DNA from 3 places in the Priestia sp. JSM ZJ58 genome. Region 1 is predicted to be linked to each of the others. Evidence: riboswitches for the same ligand, from Rfam matches in the RefSeq annotation. Region 1 holds a riboswitch; each other region holds the start of a gene.
The links. A riboswitch is a leader RNA that binds a small molecule or an ion and turns the genes downstream of it on or off. The one in region 1 is predicted to bind cobalamin.

Region 1 (5,186 bases):
GAACCGTATGATTGCACCCAGCCAAACTTCGTAAACTGAAAACCTCCTAATTTTTCACCGAAGTATTCAACCATGTCCGTGCGCTCAAACTCTCCGTGCACAAGGACATCTAAGCCGATGTTTTCTTGAATTTCAATCCATTTTTTGATTTCAGCGTTAATGTACGCTTCATATGCTTCATCGCTTAACTCTCCTTTACGCCACTTCAGACGCTCTTTTCGCACTTCTTTTGTTTGCGGAAAGCTTCCAATTGTTGTCGTTGGAAGAAGCGGCAGTTGAAATGCTTCTTGCTGAACGCGTTGACGTACGTCAAACGGCGCTTGGCGCTCCGCTTTATAGCTGTGCAGCTGCTTCAGCTCTTTTTGAACGTCTTGATGGTTTCGAAAAGATGATCCATTTAATGCTTGAATCGCTTGTTTGCTTACACTTATTTCTTTTTCAATTGCTTCTTTTCCTTGCTGCACCGCTTTTGTTAAAAGCGTGATTTCCTTCAGCTTTTCATCTGCAAAAGACAGCGCGTTTTTTAGAATTGGCTCAATGGTTTTTTCGCTTTTCACCGTGACAGGAACATGTAATAAACTTGATGAAGGCTGCAGAATCAAACGGTCTTTTGATACAGCTTCTTCAATTTCACTGATTGTTAAAAGCTGTTCGTCCAAGTTTTCACGCCAAATGTTTCGTCCGTCAATCACTCCTGCTGCCAGCACTTTATCAGTTGGAAAACCATATTTATTAAGCGCCGTGAGATTTTCGCCTCGGTCATGTACAAAATCCAATCCAATTCCGTGAACAGGAAGAGCAACTACTTCTTTATAGTAATCTACGCTGTCAAAGTACGTCTGCAAAATGACTTTTACATTCGGTGCCGCTTTTTTCAAAGCTTCATAGACTTCTTTATACAGTGCCAGGTCTTCTTTTGATAGCGTTGTAGCTAAAATCGGCTCATCTATTTGTACCCACTCGACCCCTTCTGCCTCCAGCTCCGCTAAGATTGTTGCATAAAGAGGAACAAACTGTTCAACTACTTTTTTAAACTCACTTTTTTTATATCCTTTTGACAGCTTCACAAATGTTACTGGACCTAAAATAACGGGTTTGCCTTTGATATTCAGCTTTTGTTTTGCTTCTTTGTAAAATTGAAGCGGACGATTTTCTACAAGGGCAGGCGTACATTCGTCAAGCTCTGGTACGATATAGTGATAATTTGTGTTAAACCATTTTGTCATCGTAGAGGCTACCGCACCTTTTGTTCCTCGGGCGATGTCAAAATACGTTTCAAGGGATACCGGGCCTCCGTTATATTCAAAGCGCTTTGGCACCAAACCAAACATAGCGGCTGTATCTAACACGTGATCGTATAAGCTAAAATCGCCGACTGGAATTAATTCAATTCCTGCGTCACGCTGTTTTTTCAGATGCCCAAGACGAAGAGCTTCAATTTCCTGAAGAAAGATATCTTTCTCTATCTTTCCTGCCCAAAACTGCTCAAGCGCTTTTTTCCATTCTCGTTTTTCACCAATTCTTGGATAACCTACATTTGAACTTTTTACACTGCTCATTTTTTCCACTCCCTATATATTTTTTTATCGCTAAACTAAAAAATCTCCCTTTTCGAAATGAAAAGAGAGATGATACGCATACTTAACTAAAGTTGAGATAGCCTGTTTTTCTCAACACGTATTCCTCACTCCTCTCTATATCCCGTAGAGCTTAAGTGCATACAACAGGCAGGTCTCCTGACTTAGGTTCATCGCTTCCTATCCCTTCCCATTTCAACATGAAACAGTGGTTAATAAGTTGCTCCCCATTACAGTGGCGGGACCGCGCCGGCTTTTCACCGGTCTTCCCTTTTAAGCTGCGTACATTCGTTACACAGCACCTGATGCATTTCTATGAAATTGTTCATTCAAAACATATTCACATAAAATAAAAAGCCTCTCTATCATGAATAGAGAGGCATAGTATCTATGAAATCCTCTCTTATTTTTCAAAGCTGTACGCTTTGCAGGATGTAGCACCTTTTTAACAAGATTGTTAAATGGTTGCCGGGCTTCACAGGGCCAGTCCCTCCGCCTCTCTCAATAAGAGTTTTAATTGTTTATAATATTTTGAATGTAGAGTCATCTTAACACCTTACATTTATGTTGTCAAAAGAAATTTCAAAAAAATTAGTTTTCAGGAGGCGTTGACGCTAATTTTTGCCTTAATAATTTGTAATCATCTTTTCGATGTGTTTCGATCAAGTCTTTTGCTCCTTGATGATACCCTGAAGAATAGATGTACTCTACCGCCGTTTCGATAAGCATTCTCTTTTCTTCCGCACATTCTCGGTCCATTAGGGGGAACAGTCTACCTAAAAGGTCATTTAAATCTTCCTTAATAAAACGATTGAGTCCTTCTTGCATCTTTTCGTTTGCCATGATAGCTCCTCCATTTGCTGTGTATGTTTTAAGCCTCTATAAACACGCATTTCACTGTGAATGTTAAGATAAAGTTAAGTCATTAAACAGTATATCAAGTGAATGTTTTTCTTCAATTACATATGTAATACAAATATATGACAAATATAGAGAATATATCATCATTCATTATCTATTATAACGTTTGACTGAGCCTTCTGCTACAAGGTTTCGTACGGTTTTCCAAAAGAGGTTGAGACATAACCAAGTGAATCCAATCTAAAGGCAAATGGGATACATGAGCTGAATCGCTTGTGACACCGCAGTTGATTTCCGTACAAGACTTCGCTTTCCGCGGGCGGTCGCTGAGCCTCCTCGTCGCATACGCTCCTGTGGGGTCTCACGTGTTCCGCTTTTCCCGCAGGAGTCTTCGTCTTGTCCTCCAATCACCTGCTAGAAAGACCTATACACATGAAATCTACGTTTACCCTAATAAAAAAATGAACCACTAATCAAGATGCTTGATTAGTGGTTCATTTTTCATTTCGCCTAAAACCCTTTTGTCCCAGCCTCTTTTTTTTGAACCTAGCTTTCTACTTTCTTGTTTTTACAAACAACTTCTTCGAGGTCGTCCAAAATCCTTCCAAAGAAGAGGTCCTAAAATGTCGTACCGGCTAACAAAAAACTCCGTAAAATTATAATTATTTAAAATTAAAGGCGGTTCAAAATCAAGGGGAGCACCCGCGCCTCCTGATAATACAAAATCAGTACCTCTTCCAAGCGTAAACGACCCGTTTCTGTTTTTTCTAATAAACTGCTCGTCATACGCATGCACGTGGCTGACTAACACTTTTTTCACGCGATGTTCTTGAATTAAATCAAAAAATTCTTGACTTTGAGGAGTCGTTACAGGAAAACCTCCCAGGTCTGACCACCGGCCAATATTTGGCTGCGCATGCATGGCTACAACGGTATTACGAGGAGCATCCTCTAGCTGCTGCTCTAAATAATTCAGCTCTCTATCTGTAAATCCATATATTTTATTCTTGGGGCTGATGATATTATTTAATGCGATGCACCGGAAGTTAAAGACAGGAATATCAATGACCCAGTGCACTTTTCCGATAGTGGCTCTGAAGTTTTCGAGGTTGCTTTCTTCAAGGTTTAATTCATCGTGATTCCCTACGCATACAAACACGGGAATGTTTGGTGCTATTTTTTCGACAACTTTAACAAAGTGCTCCAAATACCTCTTTTCTCCTGTATACACGGTGTCTCCCCCATGAATAATAAACAGCGGATTCAATTCCACCGCCTTTTTTAACACAAGCTCAAATTCACCGCTCATCGTGTAACAATTATCGTTTGGTCCGTCACCTCTGCTGTCGCCCATAAAAACAAAGTTGAATGGATCTCTCGGATTTAATTGTTTAATTCTTTGCTTTAATAACTTTTCAGAACGTTCATGAAGCGTCAAATTCATCAACTAGTTAATCCTCCTATTACTAAATAAAATTGGTTAAAAGTAAACAAGCTTACTTATTTATATGGAAATTTGCTGATGAAGGTCACTATCTTCTTGTAAGCAGAACGCACATTTAAATGAGTTTCCATAGCTTATCTATTCTTTCATTTTGTTAAGCACGGATAAGACAACATAAAAGCTAGAATCTCAGTATCTATTAATAAGAGCTGGAGCATAATCCAAAGACGAACAAAGGCCGACATGAGCTGAACCGCTTGTTGCCCCGCAGTTGATTTCCGTGCAAGGCTTCGCTTTCCGCGGGCGGCCGATGAGCCTCCTCGTCGCTTGTGCGCCTGCGGGGTCTCATCTGTTCCGCTTTTCCCGCGGGAGTCTTCGCCTTGCTCTCCAATCAACTGCTAGAAGAAATGAAACAGCTGAAACCTGCGTTCACCATAAAAAACGAACCACTAATCAAACACTTTGATTAGTGGTTCGTTTTTCACTTCAGCTAAAATATTTTTATCTCAGCACCTTACATTTAAAACATTTACGACAATTAAACATATTTATTACGCTCAACTGGACTTAACGAATTTCTTTCAGAACGAGCTGCCATGTCTGTTTCAATTTGCTCTAGGCTGCGCCCTTTAGTTTCGATAACTACAAAGCGTATGAAGAATAATCCGAGAATACAAATGATCCCAAACGTTGAAAAGATCACACCTAAGCTAAACTGATCGGCTAATATAGGAAACACAAGCCCTACTGCAAGCGATCCTGTCCAGTTAAAGGCAGATGAAATACCAGCACCGATTCCGCGCACAGAAAGCGGGAAAATTTCTCCTACAATGATCCACGTAAGCGGCGCCCAAGAAAACGCATAGCACAGGATAAAGCAGCAAAGTGCAATTAACGTAACCCAGTTAACAACGGATTCATTAACGCCTACTGCTCCAAGAATAGCCGGTGTAAAAAAGGAAAGAGCCATTCCCGCACCGCCAACCGTAAGAATGGTACGGCGGTTGAATTTATCAACAAACTGCAGAAAAATAAGTGTTGTCACAACGAAGATTACCCCAACGATGACCGTAAAACCAGCAGCTACCTGCGGCGCTAAACCAACTTGACGAGCAATGCTTGTTGCATAATAAACAATTGAGTTTGAGCCTTGAATCTGCTGGAAAGTTGCCATTCCGACACCGATAATTAAAGCTAAACGAAACTTTTTCTGAAACAGCTGTTTAATGCCTGATTGTTCATGCACAGCTACGCTTTCAATTTCAGACACTTCAGCTTCGACTTCCGCTGCTGAGGAACGAAGC
Region 2 (5,186 bases), on a different contig from region 1:
CTTTCAAAAATGGCAAGGGGGAATTGAAAATACAGTAGGCTTCTTCGATAGCTTAGGAATCCCTGGTTTCATGGCATATATTGTGGCAACAATTGAACTTGTAGGTGGGGTTCTGATTATTCTTGGTCTAGCAACAAGAGTCGTAGCTGCTTTATTTGTGGCAGTTATGCTTGGCGCTATTTTTACAGCCAAGCTTAAAAGCGGATTCGTTGGCGGGTTTGAGTTTGATATTGCCTTAATTGCCATGTCTGCTCACTTATTTGTTGCAGGAAGCCAGTTCCTTGCTCTTGATAAAGTGGTATTTAAAAAGAAAGAAACTGCTTTTTCTCTTCAAGAAGAAAGCAGTAAATAAAAAAGAAAGCTTATACTCTCCCAATATAAGCTTTCAGGTTAGTCCCGCCGTTTGAGGCGGGCTTTTTTTATATTTGAAGCAGCAAATTCGCAAATAAAGAAGAACGCTCGGACAACGTATCAATTTGAATATGTTCATATTCTGCATGTATTCCTTTTCCGCATGCTCCTAATCCATCCAACGTGGGAATGCCAATAGCCGCTGTAAAATTGCCATCACTTCCGCCTCCAACAGCTGCTTCTTCTAATTTCATACCCAGTTTGGCCGCAATTGACTGAGCGCATTCAAATAACTCTTCCGTTTGTTTAGACTTAACCATTGGAGGACGATTCATGCCTCCTGTTACTTCAATCTTAATCCCTTTTAAAATGGGCGTTAAATTCAAAATAATATCCGTCATACGTTTTGCTTCTTCTTCTGTAGAAACACGTAAATCCACGTGCGCTTCTGCATATTCCGGCACTACATTTGTACCGCTGCCTCCGGTAAATGTCCCAACGTTCACCGTTGTACCTTTTTCATAATCGGTTAAGCTCTGCAGAAAAATCACTTGGCGCGCTAGCTCTTCAATAGCATTGATTCCTTCTTTGTGGTGATTACCAGCGTGGGCTGCTCGTCCCCACACCTTTACGGTGAAAATCCCCGCTCCTTTGCGCGACGTTTTTAACGCACCTGAACCCGCCACCGCAGGTTCTGCTACTAGCACTGCTTCACTTCTTTGTGCTTCTTCTTCTATATATTTTTTAGAGGAAATTGATCCAATCTCTTCATCTGAATTGCAAAAAAACACAATTTTTTTATCCAGCGATAAGCCAAGCTCTTGAATCGCTTTAATCGCCCATATAGATTGTATAATGCCGCCTTTCATATCTAAAATTCCCGGACCATAAAGCTTGTTTCCTTCTGTTCTTAGACTCAGCCTTCCCTTTTCCCATACCGTGTCAAAGTGACCGATAATTAAAAGCTGCTTCTCTCCTTCTCCAATCGTAAATTTCAAGTGGTTTCCTACTTCTTTTTCTTCTATGATTTCATACCCTACGCCTAAACGCTTCTGAAACAGCTGCGTTAAATACATTCCACACTGATCCACTAACTCTTTACTGTAGGACGGTGATTCTTTTTTCACAAATCCAACTAAATCTTCGAGCATCTCTTGTTCATGTTCTTTTAAATAACTAAATACGCTTTGTTCTACCATTACCTGACTCAAATCAATTCCTCCTCCAAACAACCCCTGCTGCTTGTGCATTCATTGCTTTTATTTATCGTACGTATGAGTATGTTCTACGTTTCACATAACGACCTTAAATTATCCTTAATTATAATGGTTTTCAGACAATTTTCCATCCTTAAAATACAGATAATACTTTAACTTATTCATAACCGACCGAAAATAGCCATAAACTTCAACAAATTTATACAAAAAAGCTTCAATCTTCAACAGATTAAAGCTTTCATTTTATTAATTGACATTTATTTTGATATTTTTCCCTTTTGACTTCACACTTACAAATACAAACATAGACACTAAAAAAATAAACAAAATAACGCCAACCATTTCAAAGTTTACTTCGGCCCATGGATTAAAGAAAGTGAATGCTAAGTAGAAGGACACCCCGTATGCGAGGATAACAATAACCCAGCCCATCAAGCGGGAAGCAGATTGCCCAAACTTACTCGATTCATTCACCATTTTATGTACAATCAGTGAATCGATTGTATCTGTCAGCATCATACCAAACATAAATACTAGTCCTAATAAAAGCGGCGTATATTTGCCTGCGTTCCCTACAGCTAGAGACCACACGGCCGTTTGACTGACCGTTTCAGCTGCTAGGGCAAACAGCGCTCCTACAAGAATAATTAAAAAAGGATTCGTTGTTCCTTTTGCGATTTTCGGAATAAACTTCCCTTTTAACCCGCTCACCTGAAACTCTTCTTCTTTGTTTTTAGTTCGAAGCAAATGATATGTGTTTAATGTCCCAATCAGAAAGAGAGAGATGATAGATACCCAAGATGCAAAATGATCGAAATATGCTGGAAACGTAAAATTCTTCATCACTACGCCCAGCACCCCGGCCGTGACGGCCACCATTCCTCCATGACCGAGTGAAAACAGCGTTCCGACCCACGGGGCAAAACGGCTGCCCATTCGCCAATTATATCGGGTCTGGCCATCAATAAAAGCTAAGTGATCTGCATCTAATCCGTGCCTGATTCCTAATAAAAAGACAAGTAAAAAAACTGATAAACCTTCCATTTCCTACACTCCTTTTTTTAAAATAAAACGTAAAAAAGCCTCAATTCTATAGAAATTGAGGATGTGTCGGCATATGAAAATAAACAGTAATTGCTCACTGCGTACCTTGATACACCGCCTCTTTCCTAGAAGAGTCAAGTGTACAGAATAGGTAGGTCTCCTGGCTTGAGATCATCATTTTCTACCGCCTTCCCCGTTTTGAGTGACGATAAGATAGAAAACTCCCTGCTTACAGTGGCTGGACCGCTCGAGATTTGCACTCGATTCCCTGTTACCTCTTACGCTATGTAAGAGCACCTAAACTGTGCGAATGATTCATTTTCTTCCTCATTATACTAGTACTCCTTACAAATGAATAGAGAAAATTCAAATAAAAAAGCCCTGCTAAGCTTTACATGCTTAACAGGGCTTTTTAAAGCAATTAAACTACTTCTACCGTTACGTCTACGTTGCCGCTGATTGCTTTTGAATACGGGCAGTATGAGTGGGCTAGGTCTACATATTTTTTAGCTGTTTCTAAATCTAAGCCTTCGATATGAGCTTCAAGCGCTACAGCAATTTTTACTCCTTGATCAGCTTTATCTGGAAGCAGCTGAACCGTAGCTTTTACTTCACTGCTTTTAATTTCTACGTTATGTTTTTTCAACATAAATTCTAACGCACTGTTGAAACAAGCACTGTATCCAGCTGCAAATAGCTGCTCTGGGTTTGTTGCTGTTGTTGCTTCTCCACCAAGCGCTGGAGGTGTTGCAACGTCTAAATTAAAGATATTATCTAAAGAATGAACTTCTCCTGTTCTTCCACCTGTGTTAACGACTGTCGTTTCATATAAAGCTTTCATGTATAAATCTCTCCTCTTTTTTAGTAATTTTATTAAAATTTTTTATTTATCGTTTCTGTGATTTAATTGTACACAATTTAATTTTAAAAAACAAGTGTTAAATACATTAAAAATTTTCCAATAAAAAAAGCCGCGTATATGCGACTTTTTCTTAATAATATTGAGACTGTTCGTCATAAGCTGATTTTCGAAAAATAGACAAGTTGGTAATAGCCCTCATCAGTTTCGTATTAAAAATAACATAATGAATAAACAGCGCCAGCACGCAGCCTAAAACGGCTCCTGTTAACACATCGAATGGATAGTGAACGCCAACCCATACCCGTGAAAATGCAATGAGTGCACCCATGACAACCCACATGCGCCCTGAACGTTTGAAATGCAGCCAGATGGTAAAAGTGATAACTAATGCAGATGTAGCATGATCGCTTGGAAATGAAGAATTCGCGGCGTGATCAATAAGCTGATTCACGTGGTGAGAGATAAACGGACGATCTCGATAAGCAAATAAACTAATCACTTTATTGATAATGACTCCTGTGGCACAAGCACATAAAGCTTGAAATGCTACAACACGGCTGCCGTTTTTATTAATAAGTAAAAACAAGCCGAGTAAAACAATAAGTACATACTGGGCATAATCTGCAAAGAATACCATTAGCGAATCTACAAACTTCACATGCGAGGCATACTGATTCACCGCATGGAAAATGGTATAGTCTACTGAATTAATAGCTGATAACATAATCGAAATCCTTTCTTATTTTTAAATGTCATTAGCTATCTTATCAGTTTCTTGGGAAAATGAACATGTTTTTGTCAGAGGCTTCCTAACTGGTATTTATAAATAACGTATTCAGGATGAGTAGTAAGCCAACGGACTTTTGCCCATTAACTTACCTGCGAATGATCCACAATGTTTTTTTGCAAAAAGATTTCTTCTAAAGAAGGTTCTTCTACGTGAACTTGATAAATATCGATGCCGCATTGAATCAATTCGCGAATAATCAGAGGGATATTTCTCTCTTTTTGAAGCATCACTTTTGTGTACGTGTGATGGTATTCCACGTCCGGACTCACCGTACGGAAAAACTGTTGAATATATTCTTTGTGGCTGTTTGGGTAAGGATCATGTTTGATTATCACCGTTTTTTTCGCTTGGTATTGAAAGCGCAGTTCTTCCATTGTCCCTTCTATTAAAATAATCCCATTTTTCATAATCGCTACACGCGTACAAATCTTCTCAACTTCATTTAAATTATGAGACGTCATAAAAATCGTCTTGTCTTGATTTTGAAGTTCTCTTATTAATTCATGAATGTGGAGAGCAGATTCAATATCTACTCCAGAAGTTGGTTCATCTAAAAAGATAAGATCTGGGTCTGTTATAATTGCTTGAGCAATTCCTAACTTCTTTTTCATTCCAAATGAAAACTTTCCAACTTTCTGATGCTCATGTCCTTCTAATCCTACTTTCTTCAGTACATCAATACAGTGTTCTTTCGAAAAACGATGGCCATTTATCTTTAAAAAATAGCACAAATGATTGAGCGCTGTCATCTCATCGTAAAAGTTAGCATAGTCAGGAAGCACGCCTATTTTCTTCTGAAGCTCTAAATCAATATCACTCTGTCCCAGCAGCGTAAATTCTCCTGCTGAAGGAAATGAAACGCCGGTAAGCATATTAATAAATGTAGACTTCCCTGCTCCGTTTCTCCCTAAAAATCCGTAAA
Region 3 (5,186 bases), 480 kb from region 1:
AACTGTACCAATAAATACTCCCATAATCACCGAAGTACATACAATAAATAAACTGACTATGTATAAAATAGATGCTTTGTTTAAAAAAATACGTTTAAAAATCAATACTTTCAGCTCCTCTAGGAAACGAGGCGTGATGTTTTACATTACATTAACCATTCATTTTCCTGTCCATAAACCATGTTTCCATCCTACATAGTATTGGAAACAATCATCTTTTATTTGTTACGAGTGCTAGACTGTTGAACTAGGCAACGTAGAATAGCGTACTAAAGTTCTCGGTGAAAAAACAAGCGAAAACCTCTACAAGCTACACTTTTTGTGCTTGCTCCGGGCTTTTATAGTTGTCTATTAAATGATACAGCTTTTCCATATCTACAGCTTCTCTCACATATGCTGCTGCTTTTGAAAAAGACTCCTCTTTTTGCAGGCGACTGTTGAATGTATCCGTAATAGGCGGCAATTTTTTATGTTTACGAATTTGATTAAGCAAAGCTCTGCGCAAAGCATCGTTATGAAACACATCATGAACATACGTGCCAATGATGTTGTCTTTAACCGTTCCTTCTTTTTGATCATCTACCACCGCAAAGGCTTCCGTCATGCTTTTAGAAATCGTCTTTCCCATATGAATTTCATAGCCTTCAATTGAAACCTTCTCACTCTCTAACTGAACATATCCAGAAACTCTTTCTGTTTTTTTGCTGGTTGTCATAACGGTTTCCACTGGAAGCAAACACAGCCCTTTAATAGATTCAATCCGGGACTCTACTGCATCGGGGTCCGTAATTGTCTCGCCTAACATTTGATATCCCCCGCAGATGCCAATAACGTGAGCGTTCGTTGCGTTCAAGACTTGATTAATGGCTAGATCCAGGCCGCTTTCTTGTAAAAACTGCGCATCTTCAATCGTATTTTTGCTTCCTGGTAAAACAATTAAATCAGGCGTACCTAGTTGTGATGGCTTGGTTACAAGTCTCACATGACAGTCTTCTTCTAAGCTTAGAGGATCAATGTCCGTAAAATTTGAGATGCGAGGATACGAGATAACCGCAATATCGATTTCTTTTAACGGATTCACAAGCGTTGAGTAATTTCTGAGTGATAGCGAATCTTCAGCGTCAATTTCCACGTCGTGCATATAAGGAATCACTCCTAGTACCGGAACTCCCGTGTATTCTTCAAACCACTTCAACCCCGGTTTTAAAAGCTCTAAGTCTCCTCGGAATTTATTGATTAACACTCCAATTACTCTAGGTTTATGTTCATCTGGAAGCAATTGAAGAGTACCCACCAGACTCGCAAAAACCCCTCCTTTATCAATATCTCCTACTAACACAACAGGCGCTTGGGCTATCTTTGCTACGCGCATATTTACCAGTTCCCGATCGTTCAAATTGACTTCAGCAGGACTTCCAGCACCTTCAATCACAATTCGATCATAATGACTGGCAAGCTCTTTATAAGACTCAGTGATAACGTTCAAACCTTCATTAAAAAATTCTTGCCGATACTGAAAAGCAAACATATTACGAAGCGGCTTTCCATGAACGACAATTTGAGATTCATGATCACGAGTTGGTTTAATTAAAATAGGGTTCATATTAGTTGTTGCTTCTACTCCAGCAGCTTCTGCTTGAATTCCCTGCGCTCTGCCAATTTCTTTTCCATCCATTGTAATGTATGAATTGAGCGCCATGTTTTGCGATTTAAACGGTGCAGTTTGATAGCCGTCTTCTTTAAAAATACGGCAAAATGCTGTAGCAATCATGCTTTTTCCAGCGTCTGAATGCGTTCCTTGAATCATAAGAGGTTTTCCTTTTTTCACTTTATCCACTCCCTACCACATAAAAAAACCTTAACTGTAAAAGTCAAGGTTTGGTCATGCGCTCATTAACACATTGTCTTGACTTATTTCTCCCACCGAAAAATAAGGGGTTTTTAAAAGCAGGTCTCCTGGCTTATGCTTCATTTTACTTCTGCACCCTTCCTAGTTTGACTAGTGGGTCTTTGCAGGTTCATCCACATTTACAGTAGCGGGGGCTGCACCGGATTCTCACCGATTTCCCTATTATCCTCCTTAGAGGCACTTTTAAAATCATTTATTCTTTATTGTAACGAATTTTATAGCCATTCACAATAACGATTTTCTTCTATTATTATATATTACTGTGTTTATACTTATTTGGGTCTCGTATGCTATAATAACAATTATTTTCCAAACATCTTATGAAATAGCTAGGAAGGTGCTCACAGTTGAAGAAAAAAATGATTTATACCTTTATTGGTTCGCTTGTTCTTTATATAGTAATTATATCTTTTTGTATGTATCAAACTGCTCACAAGTCTGTTCCACAAAACGCAGATTATGTCCTCGTTTTAGGTTCTAAAGTAGATGGTGATCAAATGTCTCCTAGTTTAAAAGAGCGAGCAAAAACAGCTTTATCTTATTTAAAGACTCATAAACAAACAAAAGTTATCGTAACGGGTGGAAAAGGATCTGATGAAGAAATTTCTGAAGCAGAGGCAGCCTACCGTTTTCTACGAAAAGCAGGAATTAAAAAGAATCGAATTATAAAAGAGGGTCAGTCAACTTCTACTTTTGAGAATTTTACTTTCACCAAAAAGAAAGTTGATATTCAAGATAAACGAATCGTGCTTGTTAGCAGTGATTTTCATCTGTTTCGCGCTTCTATTATTGCAAAGCGCCAAGGTTTTGATGTTTATCCTTTAGGCGCAAAGACACCAAATTCAATTAAACTTCAAGCCTACTTTCGTGAGTATGCTGCTATATTAAAAACATGGCTGTTTGATAAATAAATAGAGTACACGCCTATACAAACGAAAAACACGGCATGAATTCATGCCGTGTTTTTTATTAATCATCTGTATCGATAACTGCTTTTGGTAAACCTGTGTATTTCGCCCAGTAGAAAATACCGAGTGAAACAAGAGCAATTAAAATTAAGTCAAGTGGGTTGCTTAACACACCTTGTCCTCCACCAAATGAACCTAGATAAGAGATAACAAGCATAATAATATAATAAGCAACTAGCCACCAAGCAGATTTAAGCTGCTGTGCAAATTTCACAACGTCAGTTGGTACGTATTTCTTAAACGCTACGTAGATAACAACCATTAGAAGCTGTGATCCTAGCAGCCAAGAAATTGTTGTCCATCCTGACCAGTATACGATGTATGAACAGAAGATAAATGAAACAGGAGCAATAATGCTCATGCCTTTTAATTTGAAAGGTTTTTTAAGATCTTTTGCATTTACTCTGAATGCTGCAGCTGAAATTGGTGCGATAGCATAAGACAGAATAAGTGCTACTGAACATACGTTTACTAGCGCTTCCCAAGAAGGAAATGGCAGTGTCCAGAATACGGACATTCCAAATGATAGCCATAGTGACGCACGTGGAATTCCTGTTTTCTTATCTACTTTTGAGAAACGTTTAAATAGTGTTCCATTACGAGACCAAGCATAAACTAGACGAGAAGTTGTATTCATAAAGATGTTTCCGTTACCGCCTGGTGATAAAATAGCATCAAAAATAACAAGCGTTACTAACCAGCCAAGGCCTAAAATAAGTGCAATATCTTTAAATGGTAAAGAGAATTGCTCTTGAATTGTTCCCCATCCTCCTGATAGCATATCAGCCGGGATGTTACCGATGAACAATACTTGCAGTGCTGTGTAAATAATCGCTGAAAGTACAATACAGATAATTAGCGCGATTGGAATATTACGCTGCGGATTTTTAACTTCACTGGCTACCGAAACAATAGGGTGAAGTCCTAAGTAAGCAAACATAACGCCACCTGTTGAAATGGCTGCTTGAATACCATTAAAACCAAACGGAGCAAAATCGCCAGTTGTAAAGTTAGCTGATTTGAAGTGATAAGCTAACACGACGATAATTGTAAGAGGAACCGCATATTTAAACACAGATATAATGACATTTGACTTAGCAAATGCTTTTACACTTACGTAGTTAATAATGAAAAATAGTGTTAATAACGCGAACTGGAATAGCCATCCAATCGTTGTAGGCGATTCAGAACCATGTTTAGTTAGACCAGGAATCCATACAGCAACATACTGACGTACAGCTGTTACCTCAATGGCAATTAAACTTGTATAAGCAATAATGGTAATGAATGAAATTAAGTAACCTACTAAATGACCATGTGAATAAACCGGATAACGGATAATTCCACCGGTACGCGGCAGCGCTGCTCCAAGTTCAGCATACACTAAGCCGATAAGTAAAATAATGACTCCGCCAATCAGCCACGAAAAACTTCCGGCTGGACCAGCCTTTGACGCCACGTTACTAACCGCAAATAACCAGGCGGAACCAAAAATAGCTCCCATCCCAATTAACGTTAGGTCAAGTAACGATATTGATTTTTTAAATTTTCCTTGATTTCCTTGATCAGACATAAAATCCTCCTTTAAAATTCCCACTCCACATATCTACGCCCTTGCGTCCGATATGGGATTCTTTACATCATCCTCCTCTTACTAAGACCTCACAAGTGGATATGTTAACAAATATTCTCTAAAAAACCAAGTTAAAAACTTTATTTTTTTACAAAACATCATTGAATTGCTTATGTATAGCGCATAAATTCCACCGAAGATTTGAGGACTACTCCTCTTATTTAACCGCATTTTTCTTAGATTAAACATAAAAGAATATTCAAACTATTTATCATAACAAAAGGGCTGAGGCATAACGAGATCAACCGCTAGAAGCAGCTACATACGCAAAACCTACGCTTGCCATCCCAATAAAAAAACCCGAACGATGAATCGTTCGGATCTTGCTTCAAATAAAATAATTTTGTCCGTGCCTTTTTTTGCTTATTTAAATACTTTTACACGTTCAGTTAGCGGTTGAAATTCTTTTTCTCCCGCAGGTGACACAGGATTACCAAATGGCATTTGAGCAATTAATTTCCATGAGCTTGGAATATTCCAAGTTGCTTTTACTTCATCGTCAATCAATGGATTGTAATGTTGTAAAGTTGCTCCTAGGCCTTCTAGCTCAAGTGCTGTCCAGATCACATGCTGCAGCATGCCTGATGATTGGTTAGACCAAACCGGGAAGTTTTCGCTATAAGATGCGAACTGCTTTTGCAATCCTTCAATTACTTCTTGATCTTCAAAGAAAAGA

Region 2: another riboswitch for cobalamin. It lies ahead of ACH6EI_RS23700 (HoxN/HupN/NixA family nickel/cobalt transporter); the one in region 1 lies ahead of metE (5-methyltetrahydropteroyltriglutamate--homocysteine S-methyltransferase).
Region 3: another riboswitch for cobalamin. It lies ahead of ACH6EI_RS09585 (cobyric acid synthase); the one in region 1 lies ahead of metE (5-methyltetrahydropteroyltriglutamate--homocysteine S-methyltransferase).

Annotation. Positions count from the first base shown of each region.
Region 1 is NZ_JBISEM010000001.1:1,306,757-1,311,942, reverse strand. Features, by position in the region: gene metE (5-methyltetrahydropteroyltriglutamate--homocysteine S-methyltransferase) at 1-1,559, opposite strand, end outside; cobalamin riboswitch at 1,710-1,898, opposite strand; SAM riboswitch class I at 1,978-2,088, opposite strand; gene ACH6EI_RS06765 (hypothetical protein) at 2,169-2,420, opposite strand; gene ACH6EI_RS06760 (hypothetical protein) at 2,679-2,849, opposite strand; gene ACH6EI_RS06755 (metallophosphoesterase family protein) at 3,007-3,882, opposite strand; gene ACH6EI_RS06750 (hypothetical protein) at 4,029-4,277, opposite strand; gene ACH6EI_RS06745 (sugar porter family MFS transporter) at 4,421-5,186, opposite strand, start outside.
Region 2 is NZ_JBISEM010000003.1:92,205-97,390, forward strand. Features, by position in the region: gene ACH6EI_RS23690 (DoxX family protein) at 1-352, shown strand, start outside; gene ACH6EI_RS23695 (M20 family metallopeptidase) at 420-1,583, opposite strand; gene ACH6EI_RS23700 (HoxN/HupN/NixA family nickel/cobalt transporter) at 1,815-2,612, opposite strand; cobalamin riboswitch at 2,746-2,928, opposite strand; gene ACH6EI_RS23705 (organic hydroperoxide resistance protein) at 3,034-3,453, opposite strand; gene ACH6EI_RS23710 (undecaprenyl-diphosphatase) at 3,605-4,198, opposite strand; gene ACH6EI_RS23715 (ABC transporter ATP-binding protein) at 4,345-5,186, opposite strand, start outside.
Region 3 is NZ_JBISEM010000001.1:1,785,447-1,790,632, reverse strand. Features, by position in the region: gene ACH6EI_RS09590 (FecCD family ABC transporter permease) at 1-105, opposite strand, end outside; gene ACH6EI_RS09585 (cobyric acid synthase) at 311-1,837, opposite strand; cobalamin riboswitch at 1,930-2,109, opposite strand; gene ACH6EI_RS09580 (YdcF family protein) at 2,257-2,820, shown strand; gene ACH6EI_RS09575 (APC family permease) at 2,879-4,450, opposite strand; gene ACH6EI_RS09570 (nitroreductase family protein) at 4,874-5,186, opposite strand, start outside.